Regions from separate parts of the Halochromatium sp. NSM3 genome, predicted to be linked through region 3. Evidence: predicted binding sites of a transcription regulator. Region 3 holds the regulator's gene; each other region holds the start of a gene.
What was found. Region 3 encodes sigma-54, which starts transcription at its own class of promoters, with help from an activator protein. Its sites were predicted from a motif close to TGGCANGNTNCNTGCTT; they were not measured.
Positions count from the first base shown of each region.

Region 1: the regulator sigma-54 is predicted to act here: its motif matches at 2,750-2,766, upstream of urtA (urea ABC transporter substrate-binding protein).
Region 2: the regulator sigma-54 is predicted to act here: its motif matches at 2,141-2,157, upstream of nifU (Fe-S cluster assembly protein NifU).
Region 4: the regulator sigma-54 is predicted to act here: its motif matches at 2,459-2,475, upstream of nifH (nitrogenase iron protein).

Region 1 covers NZ_JCAQIA010000016.1:38,286-42,494, forward strand. The annotation lists gene urtB (urea ABC transporter permease subunit UrtB) at 1-1,159, opposite strand, end outside; gene urtA (urea ABC transporter substrate-binding protein) at 1,343-2,680, opposite strand; gene AC54T3_RS08720 (cell envelope integrity TolA family protein) at 3,004-3,450, opposite strand; gene AC54T3_RS08725 (2OG-Fe(II) oxygenase) at 3,622-4,209, shown strand, end outside.
Region 2 covers NZ_JCAQIA010000046.1:8,695-12,903, forward strand. The annotation lists gene nifK (nitrogenase molybdenum-iron protein subunit beta) at 1-134, shown strand, start outside; gene nifT (putative nitrogen fixation protein NifT) at 213-431, shown strand; gene AC54T3_RS15425 (DUF362 domain-containing protein) at 525-713, shown strand; gene AC54T3_RS15430 (dinitrogenase iron-molybdenum cofactor biosynthesis protein) at 897-1,610, shown strand; gene AC54T3_RS15435 (DUF6129 family protein) at 1,607-1,957, shown strand; gene nifU (Fe-S cluster assembly protein NifU) at 2,247-3,242, shown strand; gene nifS (cysteine desulfurase NifS) at 3,283-4,209, shown strand, end outside.
Region 3 covers NZ_JCAQIA010000002.1:98,882-103,090, forward strand. The annotation lists gene hprK (HPr(Ser) kinase/phosphatase) at 1-428, opposite strand, end outside; gene AC54T3_RS01630 (PTS sugar transporter subunit IIA) at 455-901, opposite strand; gene hpf (ribosome hibernation-promoting factor, HPF/YfiA family) at 1,028-1,405, opposite strand; gene AC54T3_RS01640 (RNA polymerase factor sigma-54) at 1,458-2,945, opposite strand; gene lptB (LPS export ABC transporter ATP-binding protein) at 3,026-3,751, opposite strand; gene lptA (lipopolysaccharide transport periplasmic protein LptA) at 3,751-4,209, opposite strand, start outside.
Region 4 covers NZ_JCAQIA010000046.1:2,146-6,354, forward strand. The annotation lists gene AC54T3_RS15395 (EAL domain-containing protein) at 1-1,384, shown strand, start outside; gene AC54T3_RS15400 (NAD(+)--dinitrogen-reductase ADP-D-ribosyltransferase) at 1,392-2,249, opposite strand; gene nifH (nitrogenase iron protein) at 2,538-3,422, shown strand; gene nifD (nitrogenase molybdenum-iron protein alpha chain) at 3,560-4,209, shown strand, end outside.

The sequences.
Region 1 (4,209 bases), on a different contig from region 3:
CCAGAAGCGTCTCGAGCGGGCGACCGTAGAGGAAGCGGATCACCGTGCGCTCGATGGCGATGCCGAAGGCGCCCGAGACCAAGAAGGCGGCCGGCACCGCGACCAGCAGTGACCAATCGGTGAGGCCAGGCATCGCCTGCTGCACCAGATAGGTGGTGTAGGCGCCGATCATGATCAGCTCGCCGTGGGCCATGTTGATCACGCCCATGACACCGAAGGTGATCGCCAGCCCGATCGCCGCCAGCACCAGCACCGAGCCCAGACTAAGACCGAAGAATAGGGTCTCGACGCTGCTGTTGAACTGACGTTTGCGATCGATCGCATCCAGCGCGGCTTTGGCCGCAGTGAGCACCGCCGGGTCTTGCTCCGATGCGACCAGCGCATTCAGGGCATTGCGCGCCTGTGGATAGAGATTGCCATGCAGCGCCTCGATGGCCGCCAACCGGCGGTCTGCCTCTGGCTGCTGTAGATCGGCGATGGCCACCACCAAGTCCAGCGCGTCCGCGACCTGCTTGTCGTCTTCAACCGCCAGCTGCGCACGCACGGCGGTGATGACGGTCGGATCATCGCTACCCACCATCTCGCGCGCCGCCCGCACGCGCAGGGCGGGGTCCGGGCTGGCCAGGGTCAGCGCCGCGATCGAGGTACGCAGCCCGCTGCGCATGCGGTTGTTGATCGTGATCTTGCGCACATCGCGGCGCCCGACCTCGCCGAGGGCTTCGGCGGTGAGCGCATCGGTCAAGGCCCAGCCACTGCCCGCTGGCTGCACATAGACGATGCGGTCATCGTCCTTGCGATAATAGAGATCACCGGCGAGCAGTGCCTTCAGCAGCGGGATCGCACGCGGATCGCCGGTTTCCGCGATGGCGCGCGCGGCGGCCTCCTTGGCCTTGAACGAGGTCTCCGTCAACTGCGAAACAGGCGCTTCGAGCCCAGTGGCTAGGTCAACTGCGGACTCGGTCGTCGGATCGTTTGCTCGATCAGTTGCAGACTCGATTGTCGGGCTGTCTGCTGGGCTGGTTGCGAGTTCCGCCGGGCTTGAGGCGGAATCTGTCGCCTGGCTGTCGGTTGCGTTGCTCGTGGCCATGCTCAGCAACAGCAAGAGGCCGAGCATCTTCGCCAGGACGGGGCCACTGCCGCCCAACGCAAACCTAGACATAACGCTCATCGACCGTGCGAGGTGACATAAGGGGTCAACGCTGAAGTTGGATGGCTAGAGGTGGACACTGTCGCGCCATTCGGATCGAGTTTGAGGCGGATTATCCGGCAATCGCCTTGGTCGACGCCATCCCTGGCTAGGGCCGCAGCCGCTCTCAGCGTCACGGCGCTTGGGCCAACAGGCCTATTTGGCCGACTGCTCGGCACCGAGGCACTTTTTAGTCTCGGTATTGTAGTTGCCGCAGTTGATCGGGTCCGTCCAATCGGCGATCAGATCCTTGGAGCCTTCCAGGTAATCGGACCAAGCGTCGCCCGGCACCTCGTCCTCGGTCTGATAGACGATCGCGAACTGACCGTCGTCTTGGATCTCGCCGATCAGCACCGGCTTGGTGATGTGGTGATTGGGCAGCATTTTAGCGGTACCACCGCTGAGATTGCTGGTGCTCAAGCCGACGATCGCCTTCTCAACGGCATCGGTGTCGGTGGTACCGGCCTTCTCGACCGCCTGTACCCAGAGATCGAAGCCGATCTTGTGCGCTTCCATCGGGTCGTTGGTGACCCGTTTCGGGTTATCGATGAACGCGTGCCAGGTCTCGATGAAGGCGTCGTTCTCGTCGGTCGGCACGCTCATGAAGTAGTTCCAGGCCGCCAGATGGCCGACCAGCGGGCCGGTGTCGATGCCAGAGAGTTCTTCCTCGCCGACCGAAAAGGCGATAACCGGGATGTCTTCGGCCGAGACGCCCTGATTACCCAGCTCTTTGTAGAAAGGCACGTTGGCGTCGCCGTTGATGGTCGAGACCACGGCGGTCTTCTTACCCTCGGAGCCGAACTTCTTGATCTCGGCGACGATCGACTGCCAGTCGGAATGTCCGAATGGCGTGTAGTTGATCATGATGTCCTCTTCCGCCACGCCGTTCTGCTTCAGGTAGGCTTCAAGGATCTTGTTGGTGGTGCGCGGATAGACGTAGTCGGTCCCAGCCAGCACCCAGCGCTCGACGCCGAGTTCGTCCTTCAGATAATCGACCGCCGGGACCGCCTGCTGATTCGGTGCCGCGCCGGTGTAGAAGACGTTCTTCGATGACTCCTCGCCCTCGTACTGCACCGGATAGAACAGCAGGCCGTTCAGCTCTTCGAACACCGGCAACACCGATTTGCGCGAGACCGAGGTCCAGCAGCCGAAGACGGCGGCGACCTTGTCCTGCTCAATCAGACCGCGCGCCTTCTCGGCGAACAGCGGCCAGTCCGAGGCCGGATCGACCACTACCGCCTCGAGTTGCTTGCCAAGCACCCCGCCCTTCTCGTTCTGTTCCTCGATCAGCATCAGCACTGTATCTTTGAGTGTGGTCTCGCTGATCGCCATGGTGCCGGAGAGCGAGTGCAGCACACCGACCTTGATGGTCTCATCGTTGGCCTGATCCGCTGCGGGCGCGGCGTCTTCGGCGAATCCGGATAGCGACGCGGTCAGCCCGAGCGCGATGCCGGCACTGAGCAGCAGGGGTTTGAAAGACGGGATCGAAATCATCCAGGAGTCTCCTGTGGTGATGAGTCTTGAAACGCGAACCGTTGGCATGAGACGCCAACGAGCGATCCGAAGCAAGCCCTGAGCCAGGAAGCTAATCGACTGATATCGAGGCTAGATTCAGAGTCTAGCGCAGACTCGCCGCGCTGCCGCGCACCAAAAGTGAACGCTAGCCGGCAATTTGGTGCGGCATTCTGCACCAATTTGGTGAGCTGATCCTCTGCAAGTGATCGCCAGCCAATGCAGCATTTCCAGACCGCTTCTGAGCGAGCAGACACCCGAGACGGGATATGCCGGAGCAGAGCGGGCTTGAGCGGCGGTAGCCGTCAGGGACGCAGCACCAGATTGAAATCGCGGAACGGCTCGAAGTCCGGCCCGCTCGGCACCGGCAGGGGCGAGGCATCATAGATCGCATTCACAACCGACTGATCGAACCTCGGATTGCCGCTGCTAGTGACGATCTTGACCTGATTGCTGATGACGCTGCCGCCGGGCTCGAGCCGCACATTGACGACCGGTGCGTTGCCTTCCCAGGTGCCAGCCGGATGCACCCAGAACTGGCGGATGCGCTCTTGGATCGCCGGCACCCACTGGCTGGCGATCTCCTCGTTCGGAGCGCCCGACTCGGTAGCGCCGCGCTGCTGCCTCTCGCTCAGTACTGGCAATCCGACATCGGGCAGCAGGCCGCGCGCGCCGAACAACAGCAACACCGTCAGTGCATTGGCGAGCAGCACCGCAACGAAGACCGTCACAAACAATTTTCCAGTGCTCATCCGAGCTCCTCTGTGAGTTCAAAGACGCCGTTATCATCCCCAGCTTTAGCCTTCCGGCAGCGGCATTGCCCGACGGTGGGCGAAGCCGCCTCGTCTACCGAAGAGCCCCCGACCACACAGCCCTCCTCCACCATCGACTCGATCTACTAGCAACCGAGGCCCAAGATCACCATGCGAATCCTGCACACCATGCTGCGCACCGGCCCGCCCGAACGACCGCCAGCACTCGCCGAGCAGATCGCCGCCACTCTCGCCGATCAAGGCTGGTGCATGACCGACAACTTCCTCGCGCCATTGCACATCAGCCAGCTCCGCCATGAGGCGCAACAGCAATGGCAGGCGGGACACTTCCGGCGTGCCGGTATTGGCCGTGGCGAGAATTTGGAAGTCCGCGACGAGGTCAGAACCGACTGCGTCGCCTGGCTTGAGCCCAGCGATCTCAGCGCCGCCCAGCGGCTCTATTGGAGCCAGCTCGAACAGCTGCGGTTGGCGATCAACCGCAGCCTGCTCCTCGGCCTCTACGAACTCGAGGCGCACCTGGCGGTCTATCCGCCTGGCACCTATTACCGCAAGCACCTGGACCAATTTCGCGGCATCGGCGAGCGCACGCTGAGCTGCATCCTCTATCTAAACGAGGCTTGGCAGGCCCGGGACGGCGGCGCGCTGCGTCTCTACACCGATCCGAACCATCCTGAGGCGAGCGAGCTGATCCTCCCCGAAGGCGGTCGCCTGGTCACCTTCTTCAGCGCCCGTTTTCTG
Region 2 (4,209 bases), on a different contig from region 3:
ACCGGATGACCACCTGGGGCTATGAGGGCGCGATGTACATGCTGACCACGCTGGTCAACGCCGTGCTCGAGCAGTTGGACAAAGAAACCACCGAGATGGGCGTCACCGACTTCGGTTACGACCTGGTCCGCTAGCCGCAGTCAATGACCGACCCCATGGAGCCGCACCTCGGGCTCCCGGGGTCGGCCATCGCATGAGACACGAGACACACCATGCCTAATGTGATGATCCGAAGAAACGACAGCGGTGGACTGCTGTTCTACGTCGCCAAAAAAGACATGGAAGAGACCATCGCCAGCGTCGAGACCGATACCAGTGACGCCTGGGGCGGCGCCGTCGAACTCACCGACGGCTCGCGCTGGTACATCGACCCGGTCAGCCCACCGCCGAGCTTTCCGACCACCCTGCGCTTCAAACGCGCCGAGAGCTAAGCGACTGACGCACATCAGCAATTCCGTTAGTGCGCGACGCGCGCTCCACCTCGGGCGCCTCGGCAACCACCATTCCTCATCCGGAGGTACCTCATGGCCTTTCAAATCATCCGCGACCTCTGCACCGCCTGCGGCGACTGCGAGTCGGTCTGCCCAACCGACAGCATCACCCCATTCAAAGGCACCTACAAGATCGACGCCAGCACCTGCACCGAGTGCGACGACGCCGACCCGCAGTGCCTCGACGCCTGCATGGAAGACGACTGCATCGTCCCCGCCTAAGACACGGGAGCAGAGGCTGTCGGGTGGCGCCCGCCGGGGGTGTGCGCAGCAAGGATGCTGCGCTCGCGCCTCCAAGGACGGATGACGGATTCACGGCGTCCCCCGGCGGACGCTACCCGGCAGCCTCTGCCTGCACCCAGCCCACAGTCTCAGCGACCACTGACGCCAAAAAAGGAGCCACCGATGACCCCACCGACCTTATCCGAAGAGATCGCGCTACGCATCGGCCTCGCTGCCCGCGCGCTTCCGGACACCGACATCGCCCGACTCCTGCGCGTGCTCGCCGATGCCGTTGGCCTCCCGCCAACCGCCGCTAGCCTCGACGGACTCACCGTCAAGGCCCTCAAGCAAGCCGCCGATGGCGAACTCGCCGAGATCGACAGCGCCTCGCTCAAAGAGGCCCTCGCCCGCCTCAAAGGCCAAGGCGGCAGCGACATCGAGCCGGCACCCGAGCCCGAGCCCTACAACGACGGCGAACTGCCCAACTCGATCCGCGTCGCCTGCGCCTCCAACGGCGGCGAGCTGCTCGACGGCCACTTCGGCTCCTGCCAACGCTTCCTGGTCTATCAAGTCTCCGCCGACAGCTTCAAGCTCATCGACTGCCGCGATATTGACCCGACCGCCGGCGAGCTGCAAGACGACAAGAACAGCTATCGCGCCTCGCTGATCGCCGACTGCCAGGTGCTCTACGTCGCCTCGATCGGCGGCCCGGCCGCCGCCAAGGTGGTCAAGCGCGACATCCACCCGATCAAGCGTCCACAGATGGGCAACGCCCGCGAGCACATCGCCGAACTCTCGCGCACCCTCGCCGACAAGGCCCCGCCCTGGCTGGCGAAGATCATGGGTATGGACACCGAGGCACGAGTCCACTTCGAGCGCACGCCAGAAGAGGCTTGAAGCGGCATAAGGACGCTTGGCAACTGGAGGCGCTGCTCGCCGCAACGCCGCAAACGAGGGGGGCTATCCACGCCATGATCACCACGACCTTTCTCGACCAGATCGAGGCCATCATCGGCCGCGCTGGCCTTAGCAGCGATTCGGTCGCGGCACTGCGCGATGCCTTCCCAGACCATCACTTCACCCACTGTCTCGATGACGACATCAGTGCCGGCATCGAGCCCATGCGCGAATCCGACGGCTTCAACCTCTACCTGATCGACGCCAGCGAGCACTGCCTACGCTTCACCCGCGACCTCGACAGCGCCACCGGACTCGTCCTCGCCGAGGTCAGCGACGAGGATTGAGTTGATCCCACCGGATGACAACATCCTCAAGCACAGCGACCCGACTCTCGCCAAGGCTTAGGCTGCACTGCACACGTCCGCGCGTTGCGCAGGCGACAATCCCTCTGTCATAAGCCCGACATCGGCGTACCACCTCATCCTGAATATCCTTAATAATCAATACAGTAAGAGCTGATCCACGCTAGGCACGAGATTTGCTTAAAGATACAGCAATGCGGATTCTCAATCGCACCGCCCGGCGCCCGTTCAGCGCCAGCCGCCGCCTTCAACTCGAGCCTGGAGCCAGACCATGTGGGATTATTCAGACACCGTCAAAGAGCACTTCTTCAACCCGCGCAACGCCGGCGCCGTCGCTGAGCCCAATGCGATCGGCGAAGTCGGCTCCCTGTCCTGCGGCGATGCGCTGCGCCTGACCCTGAAGGTCGACCCGGAGAACGAAACCATCCTCGACGCCGGCTTCCAGACCTTCGGCTGCGGCTCGGCGATCGCCTCCAGCTCGGCGCTGACCGAACTCATCAAGGGCATGACGCTCGACCAGGCCCTCAAGGTCAGCAATCAAGACATCGCCGACTATCTCGACGGCCTGCCGCCGGAGAAGATGCACTGCTCGGTGATGGGCCGTGAGGCCTTGCAATCGGCGGTCGCCAACTATCGCGGCGAGGTCTGGAGCGACGATCACGCAGAAGGCGCCATGATCTGCAAATGCTTCGCCGTCGACGAGGTGCTGATCGAGGAGACCATCCGCGCCAACAACCTCAGCAGCGTCGAAGAAGTCACCCACTACACCAAGGCCGGCGGCGGCTGCTCGGCCTGTCATGAGGGCGTCGAAGAGGTGCTTGCGCGCGTACTCGCCGAGCAAGGGCGAAGCTTTCAGCCGTCGGCGCCGCCCGCTAAAGCCCCTGAGCGCAAGCGGGTTGCCGTTGGCATGCCGGTCATGTCAACGCGTTCGCAGACCTCTGCGCCCGCTCCCGCAGCCGCACTTGAGCCCGCTCCTGAGCACACCGCAGCGCCCCGCCCTAAGCTCAGCAACCTGGCCCGCATCCGCCGCATCGAGCAGACCATCGAAGCGATCCGCCCAAATCTGCAGCGCGACCACGGCGATGTCGAGCTGATCGACGTCGACGGCAAGAACGTGTTCGTGAAGATGGTCGGTGCCTGTTCCGGCTGCCAGCTCGCCTCGGTCACGCTCGAGGGGATTCAGGAGCGCATCTGCGAAGACCTCGGTGAGTTGGTCCGCGTGGTTCCAGCCCAGGCCATGGGCAGGGCAGCAGTTCAGCGCGCCTGAGCGGGGTAACCCAACAGCCAACACCATGAGCCCAACCAGCATGTCCAGCAAGCAAACCACCACCGGCATCTATCTCGACAACAACGCCACCACCATGGTCGCGCCCGAGGTGGTCGAGGCCATGCTGCCCTACTTCAGCGAGCAGTTCGGCAACGCCTCCTCGATGCACCAATTTGGCGACCGCGTCGGGCGCGCCATCAAGACCGCGCGCCAGCAGGTGCAGGCGCTGCTCGGCGCTGAACTCGACTCCGAGATCGTCTTCACCTCCTGCGGCACCGAATCCGATTCCACCGCAATTCTGTCGGCGATCAAGGCCCAGCCCGAGCGGCGCGAGATCATCACCACGGTGGTCGAACACCCGGCGGTCCTCAGCCTCTGCGAGTATCTCGAGAAGGACGGCTATACCGTCCACAGCCTCAAGGTCGATGGGCAGGGCCGGCTTGACCTCGCGCACTATCAATCCCTACTCAGCGATCAGGTCGCCATCGTCTCGGTGATGTGGGCCAACAACGAGACCGGCACCCTGTTTCCGGTCGAGCAGATGGCCGAGATGGCGCACGAGGCCGGCGTCATGTTCCACACCGACGCGGTCCAGGCCGTCGGCAAGCTGCCGATCGACCTCAAGACCACCGCGATCGACATGCTCTCGCTGTCCGGGCACAAGCTGCATGCACCCAAAGGCATCGGCGTGCTCTATCTGCGCCGGGGCACCCGCTTCCGCCCACTGCTACGCGGCGGTCATCAGGAGCGCGGCCGGCGCGCGGGCACCGAGAACAGTGCCGCGATCGTCGCCCTCGGCAAGGCCTGCGAGCTGGCCCAGGCCCACATCGACGACGAGCGCACCCGCGTCGCCGCGCTGCGTGACCAGCTCGAGCAAGGTATCCTCGAGACCGTACCAAACAGCTTCGTCACCGGCGACCCCAGCAACCGATTGCCCAATACCAGCAACATCGCCTTCGAGTTCATC
Region 3 (4,209 bases):
AAGGTGGTGCGCTCGGCCAGGGCATAGGTCAGGAAATACTGGAGCCGATCGACGATCTCCTCCTCGGAGGTCGGCGACGCCAAGAGCGGCGTACCCGAGCGCTTAGCGTGCGCCAGAAAATGCGCCGGAGGCTCGATGTCCTGAGCGAAGATTACCGCCGCCGGGCGCGCGGCAAACAGGCGCTCAATCGTCTCGCGCGCGGACGCCTGACTCAGATCCTCGAGATGGTGCATCTCGGCGAGCCCCAGCACCTGCAGGCGGTTTGGATGGATGCAGTTCAGCGAGCCGACGAGACTCTGCGCGGCGCCGCCTGGCAGATCGTCGCTGACCAGCGCCAGTGGCTGCGTGGGCATGGGGGTCAGCCAACGCAGGCGCAGGCGCGGTCCAAGCTGCGCGACCAACCCTTGGAGCGTATCGACGGGTGGCATCGGCGTGAACGGATTCAGCGCTGACCTCAGCGCCGCAGCAAGGCCAGCACGGTGCTGGCGTCATTCGCCTCGCGCAAGGCCGCGCGCAAGCGTGGATCACTGAAGCGCTCGGCCAACCCGGCCAAGAGGCTGAGATGGGCCTCGGTCGCCGCTTCCGGGACCAGCAGACCAAAGGCGAGATCGACCGGCCGATCATCCGGCGCGTCGAAGCCCACCGCCTGATCGAGCTGGACGAAGGCGCCCACGGCATCGTCGATACCGGCGATGCGCGCATGCGGTAGCGCGACCCCCTCGCCCAACCCCGTACTGCCGAGCCGTTCACGCTCATTGAGCAGGTCGAAGACCGCAGACGGGGAACAGTGCGGACCTACCGGCGCCAAGAGTTCGGCCAAGGATTCCAGCAACCGCTTCTTACTCGTGACCTCGACACGACAGCGGATACGTGGCTCTGTGATTAACGTCAGGGGAAGCATCAACTGTTGCTCCAAAAGGAATCGGAGTCGCGCGCCATCGACAGGCGCCTCTGCCGTTCAGATAAAAAAAGAGGCCGGAGCCGACCAGCGCGCGTCGGACTCCGGCACCGGCGTCCAGGCGCTCGCTTAGTGCAGCGGCTCCCGCTCGTCGTCGAGTTCGTCGCCAGGCTCGCCGCTGACGGTTTCACCCTCGGCCTGCGTCTTGGTCGATGCGCCGCGATGACTCTGGCGCTTTTCCTTGTACTTCAGGACCTGGCGATCGAGTTTGTCGATCAGCCCATCGATGGCTGCGTACATATCCTCGTGAACCGCATCGGCGAAGACATCGGCCCCATTCATGTGGATGCGGGCCTCGGCCTTCTGCCGCAGTTTCTCGACACTGAGGATCACATGCACTTTGATCACATGATCGAAGTGGCGTTCCAAGCGCTCGAATTTGCTGTCGACGTAGCCCTTCAGCGGCTCGGTGATATCGACATGATGACCCGTCAGGTTGATTTGCATAGTGTCACTCCTGGGTTTGCAAGCGCACCGTAGCGGCACGTGACGCTGACCGCTACAGGCGCTTGCGCTCGTTCGAGGGTGGGATACCCATGGCCTCGCGGTATTTAGCGACGGTACGGCGCGCGACATTGATGCCCTGTTCGGACAGGATGCCGGCGATCTTGCTGTCGCTCAGTGGTTTGTTGGCCGCCTCGGCGGCGACCAGTTTGCGGATGAAGGCACGGATGGCGGTGGACGAGCATTCGCCCCCCGCAGCGGTGCCGACATGGCTGGAAAAGAAGTACTTGAACTCGAGCGTACCACGTGGGGTGTGCATATACTTCTGAGTGGTCACGCGCGAGACGGTTGACTCATGCAGTTCAAGCGACTCCGCAACGTCTCTCAGGATCAGCGGACGCATCGCCTCTTCGCCGTACTCGAAGAAATCGTGCTGCAGCTCGACGATCTTGGCCGCCACCCTCAGCACGGTGTCGTTGCGGCTCAACAGGCTCTTGATGAACCAACGGGCCTCCTGCAGATGCGTCTTGAGGCAGGTATTCTCGGCGCCATTATCGGCGCGTCGAATCAGCTTCACATAGTCCTCGTTCACTCGCAGTTTAGGCTGCGTGTCGGGATTGAGTTCGACCTGCCAACTGCCGGCGCGCTTGCGCACCAGCACATCGGGGATGACGTAGTCCGGACGATGCTCGCTCATCAAGGCCCCGGGCCTTGGTTGCAAGGAGCGAATCAGCGCCAGGGCGCGTCCAAGTTCCAGGTCCGAGAGCTTGGTATGGCGGCGCAGCTCATCGAGATCGTTGCGCGACAGCGCATCGAACAGTTTCTCGCAGATCATCAGCGCGCCGGCCCGATGCGGGGTCTCTGCGGGGAGCTGGCGCAGTTGCAGCAACAGGCACTCGCGCGGATCGCGGGCGCCGATGCCGGGCGGATCGAGGGCCTGGACGGCGTGCAAGACCGCTTCGATCTCATCGCGTTCGAGATCCTCGAGATCCAGCGTCTCCAGAAGCTCGGCGGGATCGAGCCGGAGGTAGCCATCGGCATCAATGGCATCGATCAGCGCCTCGGCGATCAGTCGGTCGCGCGCCCCGAGATGGCCCAGATTGAGCTGCCATTCGAGGTGGTCGTGCAGCGTCTGCGGCCGCGACTGCTGGGCGAACAGGTCGACCTCATTGCCCGAGCCGACCCCGGCCGAGGCCGAAGGACCGGCATACTGCTCGCTGGCTTCGCTGTCGTAGGTATCGCTCCAATCGCTGTCGAGCGGCAGATCATTGGGCAGCGCATTCGACTCGGCCGGAACCTCGGCGTCAACCGCAGCATCGGCCTCATGGCGCTGGCGTTCGCTCTCCTCGCGGGTCTCGGCGGGCGCGCCCTCGCGCTCGGTCTCGCCCTCGTCTGCCGACTCCAGCATCAGATTGGACTCGAGCGCATCCTGGATCTCGCGCTGCAGGTCGAGCGTGGAGAGCTGCAGCAGCTTGATCGCCTGCTGGAGCTGCGGCGTCATGGTCAACTGCTGACCAAGACGGAGCTGGATGCTTTGCTTCATGCCGAGCGTTGATACGAGTGCGAAAGGCTTGATGGAACCTTGAAGTCTAGTCGAAAAGCCTGCTCGACGGCCAAGGTGCTTTACAGCCGAAAATGTTCACCGAGATACACGGCCCGCACCTGCGGGTCCTGCAGCAACGCGGCGGGAGCGCCGGCGGCAATCACCTCGCCGGCGTTGATGATGTACGCCCGGTCGCAAATATCCAGCGTCTCGCGGACGTTATGGTCGGTGATGAGCACGCCGATGCGCCGATCGCGCAAATGGCCGATGATGCCTTTGATATCGCCCACCGCGATCGGATCGACGCCGGCGAAGGGCTCGTCGAGCAGCATGATCTTGGGCTCGAGCGCCAGCGCGCGGGCGATCTCGAGGCGTCGGCGCTCGCCTCCGGAGAGGCTCAGCGCGAGCGAATCGGCAACATGGCTGATGCCCAGTTCATCGAGCAGCTCGTCACAGCGCTGGCGATGATCCTCGCGACTGCTCTCGGCGCGCATCTCCAACACCGCCATCAGATTATCGCGCGCCTTGAGTTTGCGAAAGACCGAGGGTTCCTGGGCCAGATAACTCAGCCCCCGCTGCGCGCGGGCGTGCATGGGCCGATGCGTGATGTCCTCGCCGTCGAGGAGGATGCGTCCGGCGTCGGCGCTGACCAGGCCGACGATCATATAAAAGCTCGTGGTCTTGCCCGCGCCGTTCGGCCCCAGCAGGCCCACCACTTCGCCGGCGTCGACACTGAGGTCGACACCATTGACCACGGCCCGCCGCCGATAGGTCTTGGCCAGCGCGCGCGCCTCGAGGGTCGGCATCATTGCGCGGGCGCCGGCTCGGGCGTGGATTCGGGCTCGAGCCGAATCTTGACCCGCTCATAGCCTTGGGCGCTCATGCCTGCGGTCACGCGCTCGGTGATGCGGTTGTAGACGATGCGGTCGCTGGCGAAACGGTCTTTCGCTTGGATCAGCACCGCCTCATCGATCAGGGTCAGCTCTTCACGCTCGGCCTCGTACTCCATCCGCAAGGCCTGCCCGGTCACCTCGTCCGGGTCATCATCCAAGCGCTGACGATAGCGGACCGGTTGGCCGATGGCGATGATCTTCTTGATCCGGCGGTCAGACTCGTGATGCACCAGCATCTCGTCGGCCTGAATGCGCAGACTGCCTTGGGTGACCTCGACGTTGCCGATGTACAGGCTGGTCAATTGCTTTTCGTCAAACTCGGCGGCATCGGCCTCGATATACATCGGCTGATACTGATCGTCCTCGAGCGC
Region 4 (4,209 bases), on a different contig from region 3:
ACTAGCATTACTGGCAGGCGGTCTGAGCGTTCTTGGGGGCCGTTTCGCTTACCAAACCCTGCACGACCCTCTCACCGGTCTGCCTAACCGCGTTAATCTGGCTCAACGACTGCGCTCCTTGCGTCGGCGCCCGTCTCGCCAGCATGTCGCCCTGATCCTGGTCGAACTCAAGCGTTACAACTTGATCAACGCCGTGCTTGGTCCCCAATGTGGCGACACCTTACTGGTGGAAACCGCGCGTCGATTGCGCGAAATCGCCGATGAATACGGGCGCGTTAGCTGGAACCGCTGGTGCGGGGATCTGCTCCCCGTTCGCACGGGTGGGGCTCAGTTCGCCCTGCTCATGTCGCGCGAGACCGTTCGGGACTCCGTTGAAGAGATCGCCCAAGTCCTTCAGAAACGGTGCTCCGAACCGTTAATGCTCGCTGGCGAAGAGGGTTTCCCGACCGCGAGTGTAGGCGTCGCATTAAGCAATGAGTCCTCTCGACGGAACTTGTTGCAAGACGCCCATGCCGCTCTCAGTCACGCCAGCGCCTTGGGAAAGCTTGTGGAGATTGTGGATGGTAAAATCGAGGCCGAGGAAATTGAATCGTTTCAAACCGAACGCGAGCTTCATTCCGTTGTTCGTAAAAGCAACGGCGCCTTGCCTCATCTGCCCGAATTTAAGGTGTACTATCAGCCCATCGTGACACTCAAAACGGGTCGCATAAGCGGATTTGAGGCACTAGTGCGCTGGCAGCATCCGAAAAAGGGGTTGGTATTACCGATCGAATTCGTACCCGTCGCGGAAAGCAGTGGCATGATTGTCACTATCGGCAACTGGGTATTGCTGGAAGCTTGTCGCCAAATGCAAGCCTGGCGGGCCGAGTTCTCCGACCTGCTCATCAGTGTCAACCTGGCAGCGCCCCAACTCATCCATCCACAGACGTTGAATTACCTCGAAACGGTTTTAAAAGTTACCAATCTTCCTCCCGCAGCCTTGAAGCTAGAAATCACCGAGAGCGCCACGATTAACCATCTCGAGACCGCGCTGAATGTGCTCAGCGTCAGTCGCTCATTGGGTGTCAATATAGCGATTGACGATTTTGGTACAGGTTATTCTTCGTTGGCGTATTTGTCGAAATTCCCTGTCGATATCCTGAAAATTGATATGGCCTTTGTTCGCAACATGGACGCGAGCACCCTTGACTCCAGCATTCTGCGCTCAATTGCCAGTCTAGCCAAAGACATAGGCCTGAAAATTATTGCCGAGGGCATCGAAACGCCCCGGCACCTGGAGATACTGCGTGAATTACAGTGCGACTATGGCCAGGGTTATTTATTTGGTAAGCCACAAACGGCTTCCGAGGCGGAAGTACTCTTACGATCCCAGCCGGTCTGGTAGATGAGTGTCACAAACAACTCATCACCACCTCATACACCCCGCCAATCACTACTAACTCATCCTCCCCCTTGAGCATCCCTGGCAGCAGGCTGTTGTAGAAGAACACCTTCGGCAGCGGTACCTGTGTCTCAAGGATGTAGTCTCCGAACTCGCAAGCCCGCTCGCGGTTGCTGGTGAAGCTGTTGAGGTTGTTCAGCAAGACGCGACGCGGCTCACCGTTGAATCCAAGCCTCGCGCCTGCCGGCCGCTCCTCGATCTCATCAAACAGATCATGCTCGCCGATGCGGTTGATGCCCCGGTACAGCGTCAGATGGGTCTCTTCGGGATGCTGGCGCACCAGTTCGTACTGGCAATAGGTATAGAGCAGGTCGAGCTGCGCCTCGAGGGCATTGGTAGCGTAGAGGCCCTGGGCGCCCTGCGCCAAGTAGCGATGATAGGCGTCATCATCGCCACCGTTGAGCGGGCCGCCATGATGGCGCGCGAGGAGCCCGAAGCGCGTCTCGACCCAATGCTTGAGCACAGCCCCCTCGCGCCCATCGGCGTCGAACGACCAGCCGCGCACCATGCGCAGATAGTTGGCGTTGCGCCGATATTTCTTGACCCGCTCCGCAGCGAGGCCCGCAGCCTCCAGATCATCCAGACAGAAGTGCGCGGCCATGTAGTCGACGAAGCGCTCGGCGCGCTCGCGCGATTGCTCGATCGGCGCTAGGAGCTGGAACAGATCTTGATGAAAGGCACGGATGCCATCGATCTCGAGCGCGACCGGATGCGCCTGATAGGTCAGCCCGCCCAGGATGACCGCTGGCAGATTGCAACGATTGATGGGCAGACGCGCACCCGCCGGCAAGGAGGGCGGAGGGCTCAACGACTGCTGATGCCGATATTGATGCTGGGACTGGGGCTGATGTTGTGGCTGGGACCGAGGTTGAGACTGGGGCATGTCGGGGTTGGAACGTCGGCTGTCGGTAGACACACAAAGGCGGCGGCCTTGTTATCTATGCTACCAAGATGAAAAACGGCTGGACGCACCAAGTTCTCCTTATTTTTCAAATCACTAAAGAATTTTAGATAGCCTGGCACAGACTGTGCTTAATCCCCGGTGAACGAACCTTCTGTTCATCAGCCCGACAGGGCATCCAACCGGGAGAATCTCATGGCAATGCGTCAATGCGCCATCTACGGCAAAGGCGGAATCGGCAAGTCCACCACTACTCAAAACCTCGTCGCCGGCCTCGCTGAACTCGGCAAAAAGGTCATGATTGTCGGCTGCGACCCGAAGGCCGACTCGACCCGTTTGATCCTGCACGCCAAGGCACAGGACACCATTATGCACCTCGCCGCTGAAGCCGGCTCGGTGGAAGACCTGGAACTCGATGACGTGCTCCAAGCCGGCTATGCCGGCATCAAGTGCGTCGAGTCCGGTGGCCCGGAGCCTGGCGTTGGCTGCGCCGGTCGCGGCGTCATCACGGCGATCAACTTCCTTGAAGAGGAAGGCGCCTATGAAGAAGACCTCGACTTCGTCTTCTACGACGTGCTCGGCGACGTGGTCTGCGGCGGCTTCGCAATGCCGATCCGCGAGAACAAGGCGCAAGAGATCTACATCGTCGTCTCCGGCGAGATGATGGCCATGTTCGCGGCCAACAATATCGCCAAGGGCATCGTCAAATACGCCAGCTCGGGCTCGGTGCGTCTGGCCGGCCTGATCTGCAACAGCCGCAACACCGCGCGCGAAGACGAGCTGATCATGGAGCTGGCCCGTCAGTTGGGCACCCAGATGATCCACTTCGTACCGCGCGACAACGTTGTTCAGCGCGCCGAGATCCGCCGCATGACGGTCATCGAGTACGACCCAAGCTCGAAACAGGCTGGTGAGTACCGGCAGCTCGCACAAAAGATGATCGACAACACCAATTTCGTGATCCCGACGCCGATCAGCATGGATCAGCTCGAAGATCTGCTGATGGACTTCGGCCTCATGGAAGGCGAGGACGAGAGCATCATCGGTAAGACCGCCTCTGAAGAGGCCGTCGCCGCCTAAACCAGGCCGCGCGCTCGACCCGATTCCCTGGTCCCTCCCCTGCTCCTCGACGGAGCGGTGCCGAGGGGCTCTCATTCGATTCTTCAACGCGCGTCGGTCCGCAGATTGGCGGCGGCGCCGATGAGAGGAACGCCTAAATGGCAACAATGACACGTGACGAGACCCAAGCCCTGATCCAAGAGGTGCTCGAGGTCTACCCCGAGAAGGCGAAGAAAGACCGCGCCAAGCATTTGGCCGTCAATGATCAGTCGATCGAACAGTCGAAGCAGTGCATCACCTCCAACCGCAAGTCCCAGCCCGGCGTGATGACCATCCGCGGCTGTGCCTATGCCGGTTCCAGGGGCGTGGTCTGGGGTCCGATCAAGGACATGGTGCACATCTCCCATGGCCCGGTCGGCTGCGGCCAGTACACACGTGCCGGTCGTCGCAATTACTACACCGGCATGACCGGCGTGAACACCTTCGGCACCATGAACTTCACCTCGGATTTCCAGGAGAAGGACATCGTCTTCGGCGGCGACAAGAAGCTGGCCAAGATCGTCGATGAGATCGAACAGTTGTTCCCGCTCGTCAAGGGCATCTCGGTGCAGTCGGAGTGTCCGATCGGTCTGATCGGCGATGACATCGAATCGGTCGCGAAGCAGAAGACCAAGGAGCTGAACAAGCCGGTCATTCCGGTGCGCTGCGAAGGCTTCCGCGGCGTCTCGCAATCGCTCGGCCATCACATCGCCAACGACGCGATCCGCGATCACGTCGTGCACAACCGCGACAATGACGACAGCTTCGA